DNA from 3 places in the Streptomyces sp. bgisy159 genome. Region 2 is predicted to be linked to each of the others. Evidence: riboswitches for the same ligand, from Rfam matches in the RefSeq annotation. Region 2 holds a riboswitch; each other region holds the start of a gene.
What was found. Region 2 has a riboswitch for cobalamin ahead of AC3ET3_RS08765 (CbtB domain-containing protein). Riboswitches for the same ligand answer to the same signal wherever they lie in the genome.

Region 1 (4,274 bases), on a different contig from region 2:
GTCCACGAACCGCACCACGACACCGGGTTCGGCGGCCAGGGCGTCGACGTCGGTGAAGTTGGACATGAGCGGGATCGCGCAGACGGCGACCCGCAGGACGTCCTCGCCGACGGGCGGGGCGACGTCCGACTCCCGCACGCTTCCCCGCAGGGAGACCCGCAGCCCGTCCTCCTCGTCGATCCCGAGCCCGTGCCGGAAGGGCAGCACGCCGTACGTCCGCCGCCCGGTGAGCCCGTGCAGCATGTCGAGGCCGGGTTCGAGCAGCGAGACGTCCCCGCGGAACTTGTTGACGAGGAACCCGGCGACCAGCTCCTGGTCCTCCGGCGACAGCAGGGCGACGGTCCCGAAGAAGGAGGCGAAGACACCGCCGCGGTCGATGTCGCCCACGACGAGCACGGGCAGCCGCGCACGGCGCGCGACGCCCATGTTGACGATGTCGGTCCGCCGCAGATTGATCTCGGCGGGAGAACCGGCCCCCTCACAGATCACCGCGTCATACGTGCCCCGCAACTCGGCGAGACAGTCGAGCACGGTCCCCAGCAGCTGCTGCTGCCGCCCGCCGTGGTAGCCGCGCGCACTGAGCTCACCCACCGGCTTGCCCATCAGCACGACCTGACTGCTCTGCTCGCCCCCCGGCTTCAGCAGCACCGGGTTCATGAGCGCGGTCGGCTCCACCCGGCAGGCCTGCGCCTGCATGGCCTGTGCCCGCCCGATCTCGGCGCCCTCGCGCGTCACGAACGAGTTCAGCGACATGTTCTGCGCCTTGAACGGCGCCACCTTCACGCCCTGGCGCGCCAGCCAGCGGCAGATCCCGGCGGTGACGACGCTCTTGCCGGCGTCGGAGGTGGTGCCGGCGACGAGGAGACCCCCGCTCATGACGTACGCCCCTTCGTGAGAGCCCGGACGGCGAGTCGCCCGGCGACCCCGGCGCCGAGCGCGAGCCAGCCGACCCGCCGGGAGAGCCGTACCGCCCGGTCGATGTCGGTCACGGCGACGGCCCGGCCGGCCGCGCCGTTGAGGACGGGCCGGTGCTCGACCCGGCCGCCGTAGGAGAGGGTGCCGCCGAGCCGCACCCCGAGAGCGCCCGCGAAGGACGACTCCACCGGGCCGGCGTTGGGGCTGGGGTGGCGGCCGGCGTCGGCCCGCCAGGCCCGGACGGCGCCGCGCGGGTCGGGCCCGGCGACCGCGGCGAGCACGGCGGTCAGCCGGGCGCCGGGCCAGCCCGCGAGGTCGTCGAGGCGGGCGGAGGCCCAGCCGTAGCGCCGGTAGCGGGGCGACTTGTGGCCGACCATGGCGTCGAGGGTGTTGACGGCGCGGAAGCCGACCAGCCCCGGTACCCCGGCGAGGGCGCCCCACACCAGGGCGCCGACGACGGCGTCGGAGGTGTTCTCGGCGACCGACTCGACGACGGCCCGGGCGATTCCGTCGGCGTCCAGCGCCTGCGGGTCGCGGCCGCACAGGTGCGGCAGCCGGGCGCGGGCCGCGGCCACGTCGCCGGCCGCGAGGGCGTCCCCGACGGCCCGGGCCTCCCGGGCCAGCGAGGTGCCGCCGACGACGGCCCAGGTGGCCATGCCGGTCAGGGCGACGGAGGCGGTGGGGGAGCGGCGTACGGCACGGGCGACCGCGGCGCCCACGGCGACGGTGCCGCCCACGCACACGGCGGTGTGCAGGGCGCCCCGGCCCCGGTGGTCGCGCCACAGGACCCGCTCCACGGCGGTGGCGGCCCGGCCGAACGCGGCGACCGGATGGCCCCGGCGAGGATCGCCGAGCAGGAGGTCACCGAGGAGGCCGGCGGCGGCGCCGTACGCGAAGACGCGATCGGCCCGCATGGGCTCAGCCGGCCGTGGGGTCGGGCAGGGCTCCGGTACTGACGCTCGATCGGCAACCGCGCATGGCGATACGTGTCCTCACTCAGGGTGTCCACGCCCTGGTTCGACGAGACCGACGGTGAGAGTTCCTGGCTCCCGGGGGGTTCTACCCCGGTGACAGTGGCGGGACCGCGCCGGATTCGCACCGGCTTCCTCTTCTGCCGCCGTACTTGGCTCGGGCAGTCCACCACGGGTCCGGAAGGGCCGTCAACTTGCCGTTGACCTGCGGTGGGGGAGTGTGCAGAAGCCCACACCGGCGCATGGCGCGCTCCGGGGCGCGGACATGACCGCGCCCCGCCCGCGACCGCCGGTGAGGGCGGGGCGGACAGGGCGGGTGGGGTGTCGCGTGCCGGTGTGGCGTGTGGCCGGCTCAGACCACGGCCGGGCTGATCAGACCACGATCGGGGCGGATCGGGCGGATCGGGCGGATCAGGCCACGATCAGGCTGATGCCGTAGGCCACCGCCCCGGCGCACGCCGCGAAGCAGGCGTAGGCGCCGGTGGTCGCGAGGACCGCGGATCCGCCGTCGGACTGGGCGCGCTCGCGGCGCGAGAGGCCCATGATGCCGAGGGTGAACAGGGTGACGAGGCCGACGGTGACGGCGAGGCTGACGCCGAAGACGGAGCCCAGGGCTTCCCAGTCGATCTTCATGTGATGGTTCCTTGGTTACCGGGTGGGCGGCGCTCAGACCGCGGCGGCGGGAGGCGTGGCCGGGTCGGCGGCGGTGGCCACCGGGGCCGGGGCCGCGATGACGGCCGAGAGGTCGTCGGCGGCCGGGGAGCCCGCCGGGGGCGGGGTGACGGCGGCGATGGCGGTGGTGACCACGCCGGCCGGCTCCTCGGTCTCGTTGACGTTGGTGTGGTCGACGACCTCGCGCCGGGAGGCCTTCCAGATGGCGGCGCTGGAGGCCACCAGGAAGACCGCGACGAGGGCCGTGCCCCAGTCGCCGAGCCCCGTGACGTACTCGGCGAGCGCGCCGACCAGCGCGGCGGCCGGCAGCGTCAGGCCCCAGGCGACGAACATGCGGGTGGCGGTCGACCAGCGGACGACCCCGCCCTTGCGGCCGAGGCCGGCGCCCATCACGGAACCGGAGACGACATGCGTGGTGGACAGCGAGAAGCCCAGGTGGGAGGAGGCCAGGATGGCCGTGGCCGCGCTGGTCTGGGCGGCGAAGCCCTGCTGCGGCTGCAGGTCGGTCAGGCCCTTGCCCATGGTGCGGATGATGCGCCAGCCGCCGATGTAGGTGCCGAGCGCGATGGCCAGGCCCGCGGAGAGGATGACCCAGACGGGCGGGTCCGAGTCGGGGGCGATGGTGCCGCCGGCCACCAGGGCCAGGGTGATGATGCCCATCGTCTTCTGCGCGTCGTTGGTGCCGTGGGCCAGCGAGACCAGGCCCGCGGAGGCGACCTGACCGGCCCGGTAGCCCTTGGCGGACGCCTTCTCGTCGGCCTTCTTGCCGAGGGCGTACGACATCCGGGTCGCCAGCAGCGCGGCGAGACCGGCGACCACGGGGGCCGCGACGGCCGGGATCAGCACCTTGGTGACGAGCACGTCGCCGTGGACCGCGCCGAAACCGGCGGAGGCGACGGCGGCGCCGATCAGGCCGCCCATGAGGGCGTGGGAGGAACTGGAGGGGAGCCCCACCAGCCAGGTCAGCAGGTTCCAGAGGATCGCGCCGACCAGGGCGGCGAAGATGACCTCGGGACGGATGCCCGTCTCGTCGACGAGACCTTTGGAGATCGTGTTGGCGACCTCCACGGAGAGGAAAGCGCCCACCAGGTTGAGCACGGCGGACATGGCCACCGCGACCTTGGGCTTGAGCGCACCGGTCGAGATGGTCGTGGCCATCGCGTTGGCGGTGTCGTGAAAACCGTTCGTGAAATCGAACGCGAGTGCGGTTACCACCACAATCGCGAGGATCAGCGAGAAGTTTTCCATTTACCCAGGCAATCGTTCGAAGTCATTGGCTGTTGGACCGTAGGCAACCTGGGTGAACGGAAGGTGAACTGGAACGGGCGCACGGGTGTCGGATGGGCTTCCGAGGGTTCCGGATCCCGCCCCGGGTGCTCGACCCGGCCCCCGGGCCGGTCCGGAGGCTGGCAGGATCGCCGTATGGCAGAGCGCAGAGGTGATGAGCGGGCGCGGGCCGGCGCGGCGGAGGCACGCGCGTGGGACGCGCTGGTCGCGGCCGCCCGCCGCACCGTCGCCGACGGGCTGGTCGTCGGCACGTCCGGCAACGTCTCGGTACGCGTCGGGGACACCGTACTCGTCACCCCCTCGGGGGTGCCGTACGACCGGCTGGGCCCGGAGGACATCACCGGGGTCGACCTCGACGGCCGGCAGGTCCTCGGCGCCCTCGTCCCCACCAGCGAACTGCCCATGCACCTCGCCGTCTACCGGAGCACC
Region 2 (4,274 bases):
ACAGGGTTGTCGCGCGTCAGCGCCGTACGCGGGGCATGCCCAGGCCGATCCAGGAGATGATCTCGCGCTGGATCTCGTTGTTGCCGCCGCCGAAGGTGAAGATCACGGCCGAGCGGTAGCCGCGTTCCAGTTCGCCGTGGAGCACGGCGCCGGCCGAGCCCTCCTGGAGGGCGCCGGGTGCGGCGACGACCTCCAGGAGCCAGGCGTAGGCGTCACGGCGCGCCTCGGAGCCGTAGACCTTGACGGCGGATGCCTCCTGGGGGGTGAGGGTGCCGTTCTGGAGGGCGGCGACCATCCGCCAGTTGAGGAGTTTCAGGGCGTCGAGGCGGACGTGGGTCCGGGCCAGCAGGCGGCGCACCCACGGCAGGTCCAGCACCCGGCGGCCGTCGGCGAGTTTGGTCTCCGCGGCCCAGCGCTGCACGTCGTGCAGGGCGCGGATGGCCATGGTGCCGTGCGCGGCGAGGGTGACGCGCTCGTGGTTGAGCTGGTTGGTGATCAGTCGCCAACCCTCGTTCTCGGCGCCGACGCGGCGGGAGACGGGGACGCGGACGTTCTCGTAGTAGCTGGCGGTGGTGTCGTGCGAGGCGAGGGTGTGGATCAGGGTGCAGGAGTAGCCGGGGTCGGTGGTCGGGACCAGCAGCATGGTGATGCCCTTGTGCGGCGGGGCGTCCGGGTCGGTGCGCACCGCCAGCCACACCCAGTCCGCCGTGTCGCCGTTGGTCGTCCAGATCTTCTGCCCGTCGACGACGTACGTGTCGCCGTCGCGCACCGCCCGGGTGCGCAGGGCCGCCAGGTCGGTGCCGGCGCCGGGCTCGCTGTAGCCGATGGCGAAGTCGATCTCGCCGGAGAGGATGCGGGGCAGGAAGTACGCCTTCTGCTCGTCCGTGCCGTACCGCATGATCGTGGGGCCGACGGTGTTGAGCGCCATCAGCGGCAGCGGTACGCCGGCCCGCGCGGCCTCGTCGAAGAAGACGAACTGCTCGACGGGGGTCAGTCCGCGTCCGCCGTACTCCTTCGGCCAGCCGACGCCGAGCCAGCCGTCGGCGCCGAGGCGGCGGATCGTGGTGCGGTAGAAGCGCTTGGCGGCGACCGGGTCGACGTGCCGGGCGTAGGCGTTGTCGGGCACCAACTCGGCGAAGTAGTCGCGCAGTTCGGCGCGGAGCCGGAGTTGCTCGGGGGTGTGGTCGAGGTGCACGGCGCCTCCTGCGGGGCCCAAGGCCGGTCTCCTGACGGCGCCCACCGTAGAACGTGTTGCAGAAATTGGGAATGCCGGGGAGGCGGGAAGGGTGCGGGCACGCGGACGGCCCCCGGCGTGCGCCGGGGGCCGTCCGCTCGGTGCGGGTGGGGGGTTGGGCGTGGTCAGTGGGCGACGGGTGTCGCCCGGGTGACGGATGCCGTCCGTGCGGGCCTGGGCGCGAGCGCCCGTTCCGCCAGCTCCCCGAAGACCAGTCCGAAGGCGGTCCACAGGGTGGCCTGCACGGCGAGGGCCGCGAGGCGGAACTTCCACAGCAGGAGGGCCGGGAAATGGTCCGGCACCTCGTTGAAGGACGGCAGGAAGGCGTAGGCGAGGCCGACGGCGAGGACGAAGAACGCCCCTGCCGCGACCGTCGCGTTCCAGTTCCCGAGGCGTGGCGCCAGACGTCTGCCCAGGATGACGGTCCCGACGGCGAGCAGCACGCTCAGTACCACCATCAGGAAGTACAGCGATGTGCGCCGGCCGATGGTGTCGGCCTCGCCGACCGCCGGCGGGTTGGCGGGGTACTTCAGGAACGGCACCACGTAGACGGCGAGCAGGCCGGCGGCCGCGAGCAGCAGCGCACTCGCGCGCGGCCCGAAGCGTCCGGTCCGGCCGAGCGCGAAGCAGAACGCGAGGGCGGCGATGCCGCCGAACGCGACACCGTAGACGAGGACGCCGGTGGACAGGCCCGCGGTGGACTGCATCGTGCGGCTGACGGGTTCGCCGCCGCCGTGTTCGTGGGGGTGCGCCTCCTCGAAGGCGATGGCCGCGTCGACGTGCGGCTCGCCGAGGAAGTAGGCGACGACGAGGGCGAGCAGGCCCGCGGCGAGACCCGCGAGCATGCCGCGCACCAGGAGGGTGCGCACGGTTGCCGAGTTCATCGGTATGCCGGTTTCCTTCGCGGCCGTCAGTGGCACGGGAAGCCGAGCAGGTGGCGGGCGTCGTGCACCCATTCGTGGACGCCGTCGCCGGACGTCAGCGCGGTGGCGCCCTGCTCGGCGCCGACGAAGTAGAGCAGCACCAGCATCAGGATGCCGAAGAAGACCGCCCAGGGGGCGATCGCCGAGAGCGGCAGCTTGGCGGGTACGGCGGCGGGGGTGGGGGTGACGCTGGGCTGGACAGCGGACTGCGCCATGGCAGGACCTCCTGGGGAACTCGCGTCCCGGCTCGGTGGTGCACAGGACGACGGCGCGGGTCTGACTCATCCGCCTCCGCACGCGCGTGCGACAGCGGACTCACAGTGGCGCGACCGTGCCGGACTTCCACCGGCTTCCGCGTGACCGTCGTCGATATCGCCCGAGACCGTACCGCGAAACCGCAGTTCGGGCCAAGGGCGCGTGGCGTGACGGCGGACGCGCCCCCTTCGCGCGCGACGCAGTGGACGGGCCGCGGCGGCGGCTCCGGGCGGCGAGGAGGGCGAACCGCCGCCGGACCGAGGGCAGATGGTGCGGGCGTACCCGAGGGGGCGGGGCGGGTACCGAGGGGACGTCGGGCCGGCCGGGGCGGTGGCCGGCCGAGGACGGCCGGATCGGGTCTCCGGTCGCAGTGAGGAGGGTCGACGGAAGGCGCAAGTAGGCTTCGCACAGGGTGAGTTGGCGCGCGGGAGGGCGACGGGCTCGACCGGCTCGGCGGGCCGACGCGCGCCGCCGCGACGGTGTCGCGACCCTCTCCGGTACGGCCGAACCGGGGGCCGGTGCGGCGGGCCGACGGGGCGTCGCCGGAGCGGTGGGGTCGTATCGAAGCGGCGTCACGTTCCTGCCCGTTCGGCCTCCCCGGCGAGACGAAGATCACTTCGTCGGCCGGGGTGCCGAGCGCTGTGAGACCGTCGGTCGCCGAGAGAGGTGCTCGGTGAGGAGAGGTGCCCTGTGACGGTCCGGCTGGTCCTGGTGTCACCCGCGCTCAGCGAGGCCCTGCGCGAGGCCCGCTTCGACGACGGCCGCCCCCTGGATCCGGTGGGGCTACGACGGGCGAGGGAGGCGGCGGGCACGCTGCCCGGGGCCGGGCCTGCCTTTGCCTCGCCCACCGTCCGGTGCCGCGAGACGGCCGCCGCGATGGGGCTGGACGCGGTCGAGGATCCGGCACTGGCGGCGCTGGACGCGGGGCGCTGGCGCGGGGAGACCCTCGCGGAGGTGGGGGCGCGTGAGCCGGCGGCGCTGGCCGCCTGGCTGGGCGACCCCGGGGCCGCGCCGCACGGCGGGGAGTCGGTGCGGGCGGTGTGCGACCGGACGGCGGCCTGGCTGGACGCGCTGCCGGAGCGGGTGGGGCGGGCGGTCGCGGTGATCGAACCCGAGCTGGTCCGGGCGGCGGTGGTACGCGCCCTGGGCGCACCGGACGAGGCCTTCTGGCGTGCCGACGTCCCGCCGCTGACGGCGGTGGAACTCAGCGGCCGGGCGGGGCGGTGGAACGTACGGATGGGACGGCCCCTGGCCCCGCTCGACGGGGACACTTAGCGAGCGTGCGCCGTCCTTGCCCCCCACAGGGGCCCCGGACGCCCGCCCGTCAGGAACTAGACCAGCGTGTCCAGGAAGTCGGTGCAGGCGCGGGCGCAGGTGCGGCAGGCTCTGGCGGCCTCCTCGGCGCCCGGTTCCGCGTCGAAGACGTGGGCGCTCTCCAGACAGACGGCGCGGCACCATTCGAGCTGGGCTCGCAGGCCGCTCTCGTCGAGGTGGGTCTGCTCGGCGAGCACCCGGCAGGTCGCGTCGCAGGCCTCGGCGCACATGATCCCCTTGCGTCGGGCGGGCTCGTGCTGTCCGGATCCACTCGGGTCCACGAGGCTCGCACGCGTCGCGCAGACACGCGCACACTCGGTGCACGCCTGCGCACACGCGAAGCGTTCCTCCAGGAACCGGTAGAGCTCCTGTTGGGAAGGCGACGTAGTCACGGCGCACGGGTAGCCCCGCGCCCCCGCGCCAAACCCCCGGTTCCCTCCCCCGGTACGGCCCGCACGGGCGCGGCGACGGTCGGTGAGGGTGCACCACGGCGTGGTTCGCGTCCGGTTGCAGGGGTATTCGCCTGATATGAGTAGCGCATCCATGCA
Region 3 (4,274 bases), on a different contig from region 2:
GCCTCGGCGGGCGAGAAGTTCGCCACGGCCGGGAAGGGCGGCCTGATCCCGCCCGAGGCCGGCCACTGGGGGTACGCGACGCTGGCGCTGGGCTCCGCGCTCGCCCTGTTCATGTACCCGCACTCGATCACCGCGACGCTGTCCTCCCGCAGCCGTGAGGTGATCCGCCGCAACACCACGATCCTGCCGCTGTACTCGCTGATGCTCGGCCTGCTCGCGCTGCTCGGCTTCATGGCGATCGCGGCCGGGGTCAAGGTCGCCAACGGCCAGCTGGCGATCCCCCAGCTGTTCGAGAACATGTTCCCGGCCTGGTTCGCGGGCGTGGCCTTCGCGGCCATCGGCATCGGCGCCCTGGTCCCCGCGGCCATCATGTCGATCGCGGCGGCGAACCTCTTCACCCGCAACATCTACAAGGACTTCATCAAGCCGGACGCCACCGCCGCCGAGGAGACCAGGGTCTCCAAGCTGGTCTCGCTGCTGGTGAAGGTGGGCGCCCTGGTCTTCGTCCTCACCATGGACAAGACGGTCGCCATCAACTTCCAGCTGCTGGGCGGCATCTGGATCCTGCAGACCTTCCCGGCCCTCGTCGGCGGCCTGTTCACCCGCTGGTTCCACCGCTGGGCCCTGCTGGCCGGCTGGGCGGTCGGCATGGTCTACGGCACCCTCGCGGCCTACGGCGTCTCCTCTCCGACCCAGGCCCACTTCGCCGGCTCCTCCAAGGAGATCCCCGGTATCGAGGAGGTCGGCTACATCGGCCTCACGGCCTTCGTCCTCAACGTGGCGGTGACGGTCGTCCTCACCTTCGTCCTGAAGGCCGTCAACGCCCCCGACGGCGTGGACGAGACCCGCCCCGAGGACTACACGGCCGACGCCGGCGACCCGGGCGTGCAGACGGAGCTGCCGGTGGCCACGGGGCACTGACGCCCGCCCCCCGAGGGGCGCGCCGCCGGATCGGGCGCCCGGCACCGTCGGCGCGCGCCGCGCGCCGCATGACCGGTCTCCCGCACGCACCCCGCGGCGGGCCACCGAGAGCACACCGCTCGGTGTCCCGCCGCGTCCGCTCGGTGGTCCACCGCATCCGCTCGGTGGCCGCATCCGCTCGGTGGCCGCGTCCGCTCGGCGTGCGCCCCGAAGCGGGCGCGAAGCGCGGCGCGACCGGCCGGCAGCACCCCTCCCCCGAAATCCGGCGGCCACCGTCGGACCGGTCCGGCACACTCGGCCCCATGGACATCGTCATCCGCCCCGTCACGCCCGCCGAGTACGACACCCTCGCCGAGATCACCGCGCAGGCCTACCTCCAGGACGGGCTCCTCGACTACGGCGAGGAGGACGAGTATCTGCCGGTGCTGAAGGATGTCGCCGCGCGGGCGGCCGCCGCCGAGGTGCTGGTGGCCGTGGACGGCGACCGGCTCCTCGGCGGCGTCACCTTCGTCGCCGGACCCGGTCCGGTCGCCGACATCGCGCGACCCGGTGAGGCCGAGATCCGTGCGCTCGCGGTCGCGCACGCGGCGCGCGGCCGGGGCGCCGGCGAGGCACTCGTGCGGGCCTGCCTGGAGCGGGCGCGGGCCACGGAGGGCTGCACGGCCGTCGTTCTGTCCAGCCAGCGCAGCATGCACACCGCACACCGGATCTACGAACGTCTCGGCTTCGTCCGCACACCCGAGCGGGACTGGAACCCGGTGCCGCACCTGGACGACCTCACTCTCCTCACCTACGAGTTGACCCTCTGAAACCGCCCCGCCACAACATCTGGGGGTGGCGTGACAGGCGAGCACAAGATGTATGCTCATGCTCGCTGTCGCCGCAGGGGAATCCGGTGTGAATCCGGAACTGTCCCGCAACGGTGTACTTGTGCACGTCCTCTCCCCGGAACCGCCGTTCCCGGGCGTCGCCGTGCCCAGGAGTCAGTCCGAGGACCTGCCGACAGCGCGCCCGGCCGCCCGGCCGGGATGCCTGACGTCCGGGCCTCGTGGAATGGGCCGGTGGGCGCGACGCCGCGTGCGCTCGTGCGCCGCCGCCTGCCCCCGCGCGAGGCCCCCGTGCCAGCGAGGGAGAGCCCCACGTGACCATCGCGCCAGCAGACCCGGCCTCAGCCGTCCCGACCGCAGAGGACGCCCCCGGGACCGCCTTGCTGCGGTCCCTCACCGAGCTGACCGCCGACCTGCCCGACGCCGACCCCGGCCGGGTCGCCGCCGCCGCGCTGCGCGGCCGGTCGGCGCGCGCCGACGAGGCGGAGCTGCGCGAGCTGGCCACGGAGGCGGCGGCCGGCCTGATCTCCGAGGACCCCGCGTACTCGCGGCTGGCCGCCCGGCTGCTCACCCTCACCATCCGCGCCGAGGCCGCCTCCCAGGGCGTGACCACGTTCACCGAGTCGATCGCCGTCGGTCACCGCGAGGGCCTGATCGCCGACCGCACCGCCGAGTTCGCCCGGCTGCACGCCGAGCGGCTGGACGCGCTGGTCGACACCGGCGCCGACGACCGCTTCGGCTACTTCGGCCTGCGCACCCTGTACAGCCGCTACCTGCTGCGCCACCCCCTCACCCGCAAGGTCGTCGAGACGCCCCAGCACTTCCTGCTGCGGGTCGCCGGCGGCCTCGCCGAGGACGCGGCGTTCGCTCCGGGGGCGGGTGACCGGGCCGTGGACGAGGTCGCCGCGCTCTACGGCCTGATGAGCCGCCTGGACTACCTGCCGTCCTCGCCGACCCTGTTCAACTCCGGCACCCGGCACCCCCAGATGTCGTCCTGCTACCTCCTCGACTCCCCGCTGGACGAGCTGGACTCCATCTACGACCGCTACCACCAGGTGGCCCGCCTGTCGAAGCACGCCGGCGGGATCGGTCTGTCGTACTCCCGCATCCGCAGCCGGGGTTCGCTGATCCGCGGCACCAACGGTCACTCCAACGGCATCGTGCCGTTCCTGAAGACCCTCGACGCATCGGTCGCCGCGGTGAACCAGGGCGGCCGGCGCAAGGGCGCTGCCGCGGTCTACCTGGAGACCTGGCACTCCGACATCGAGGAGTTCCTGGAGCTGCGCGACAACACCGGTGAGGACGCCCGCCGTACGCACAACCTGAACCTCGCGCACTGGGTGCCGGACGAGTTCATGCGCCGGGTCGCCGCCGACGAGCAGTGGTCGCTGTTCTCCCCCGCCGACGTGCCCGAACTGGTGGACCTGTGGGGTGAGGAGTTCGACGCGTCGTACCGCAAGGCGGAAGCGGCCGGTCTGGCCCGCCGGACCATCCCGGCCCGCGACCTGTACGGCCGGATGATGCGCACCCTCGCGCAGACCGGCAACGGCTGGATGACCTTCAAGGACGCCGCCAACCGCACCGCCAACCAGACCGCCCTGCCGGGGCACGTGGTCCACTCCTCCAACCTCTGCACGGAGATCCTGGAGGTCACCGACGACGGCGAGACGGCGGTGTGCAACCTGGGGTCGGTCAACCTCGGCGCGTTCGCCGACCCGGCGACCGGTGGCCTCGACTGGGAGCGGCTGGACGAGACGGTCCGCACGGCCGTCACGTTCCTCGACCGGGTCGTCGACATCAACTTCTACCCGACCGAGCAGGCGGGCCGCTCCAACGCCCGGTGGCGGCCGGTGGGTCTGGGCGCGATGGGCCTGCAGGACGTCTTCTTCAAGCTGCGGCTGCCCTTCGACTCCCCGGAGGCGAAGGCCCTGTCGACCCGCATCGCCGAGCGCGTCATGCTCGCCGCGTACGAGGCGTCCGCCGACCTGGCCGAGCGCGGCGGCCCGCTGCCGGCCTGGGAGAAGACCCGTACCGCGCAGGGCGTGCTGCACCCCGACCACTACGGGGTGGAGCTGACCTGGCCGGAGCGCTGGGCGGCGCTGCGTGAGCGGATCGCGGCGGTCGGCCTGCGCAACAGCCTCCTCCTGGCCATCGCGCCGACGGCCACCATCGCCTCCATCGCCGGCGTGTACGAGTGCATCGAGCCGCAGGTGTCGAACCTGTTCAAGCGCGAGACGCTGTCCGGTGAGTTCCTCCAGGTCAACTCGTATCTGGTGCAGGACCTCAAGGATCTCGGCGTGTGGGACGCCCGTACCCGTGAGGCGCTGCGCGACTCGGCCGGCTCAGTGCAGGACTTCGCGTGGATCCCCGAGGACGTACGGCGGCTCTACCGCACGGCGTGGGAGATCCCGCAGCGCGGGCTGATCGACATGGCGGCGGCGCGCACGCCGTTCCTCGACCAGTCGCAGTCCCTGAACCTCTTCATGGAGACGCCGACCATCGGCAAGCTCTCCTCGATGTACGCGT

Region 1: it holds a riboswitch for cobalamin, as region 2 does, so the genes downstream of both, AC3ET3_RS27395 (cobalamin biosynthesis protein) here and AC3ET3_RS08765 (CbtB domain-containing protein) in region 2, are expected to answer to the same signal.
Region 3: it holds a riboswitch for cobalamin, as region 2 does, so the genes downstream of both, AC3ET3_RS16190 (ribonucleoside-diphosphate reductase subunit alpha) here and AC3ET3_RS08765 (CbtB domain-containing protein) in region 2, are expected to answer to the same signal.

What each region holds. Positions count from the first base shown of each region.
Region 1 is NZ_JBYIQX010000036.1:14,248-18,521, reverse strand. Features, by position in the region: gene AC3ET3_RS27400 (cobyric acid synthase) at 1-876, opposite strand, end outside; gene AC3ET3_RS27395 (cobalamin biosynthesis protein) at 873-1,829, opposite strand; cobalamin riboswitch at 1,933-2,072, opposite strand; gene AC3ET3_RS27390 (hypothetical protein) at 2,298-2,519, opposite strand; gene AC3ET3_RS27385 (inorganic phosphate transporter) at 2,553-3,806, opposite strand; gene AC3ET3_RS27380 (class II aldolase/adducin family protein) at 3,981-4,274, shown strand, end outside.
Region 2 is NZ_JBYIQX010000006.1:108,699-112,972, forward strand. Features, by position in the region: gene AC3ET3_RS08755 (acyl-CoA dehydrogenase family protein) at 17-1,195, opposite strand; gene AC3ET3_RS08760 (CbtA family protein) at 1,360-2,118, opposite strand; gene AC3ET3_RS08765 (CbtB domain-containing protein) at 2,145-2,372, opposite strand; cobalamin riboswitch at 2,408-2,564, opposite strand; gene AC3ET3_RS08770 (histidine phosphatase family protein) at 3,103-3,687, shown strand; gene AC3ET3_RS08775 (four-helix bundle copper-binding protein) at 3,744-4,118, opposite strand; gene AC3ET3_RS08780 (DUF6479 family protein) at 4,255-4,274, shown strand, end outside.
Region 3 is NZ_JBYIQX010000014.1:68,141-72,414, reverse strand. Features, by position in the region: gene mctP (monocarboxylate uptake permease MctP) at 1-921, shown strand, start outside; gene AC3ET3_RS16195 (GNAT family N-acetyltransferase) at 1,224-1,730, shown strand; cobalamin riboswitch at 1,783-1,939, shown strand; gene AC3ET3_RS16190 (ribonucleoside-diphosphate reductase subunit alpha) at 2,063-4,274, shown strand, end outside.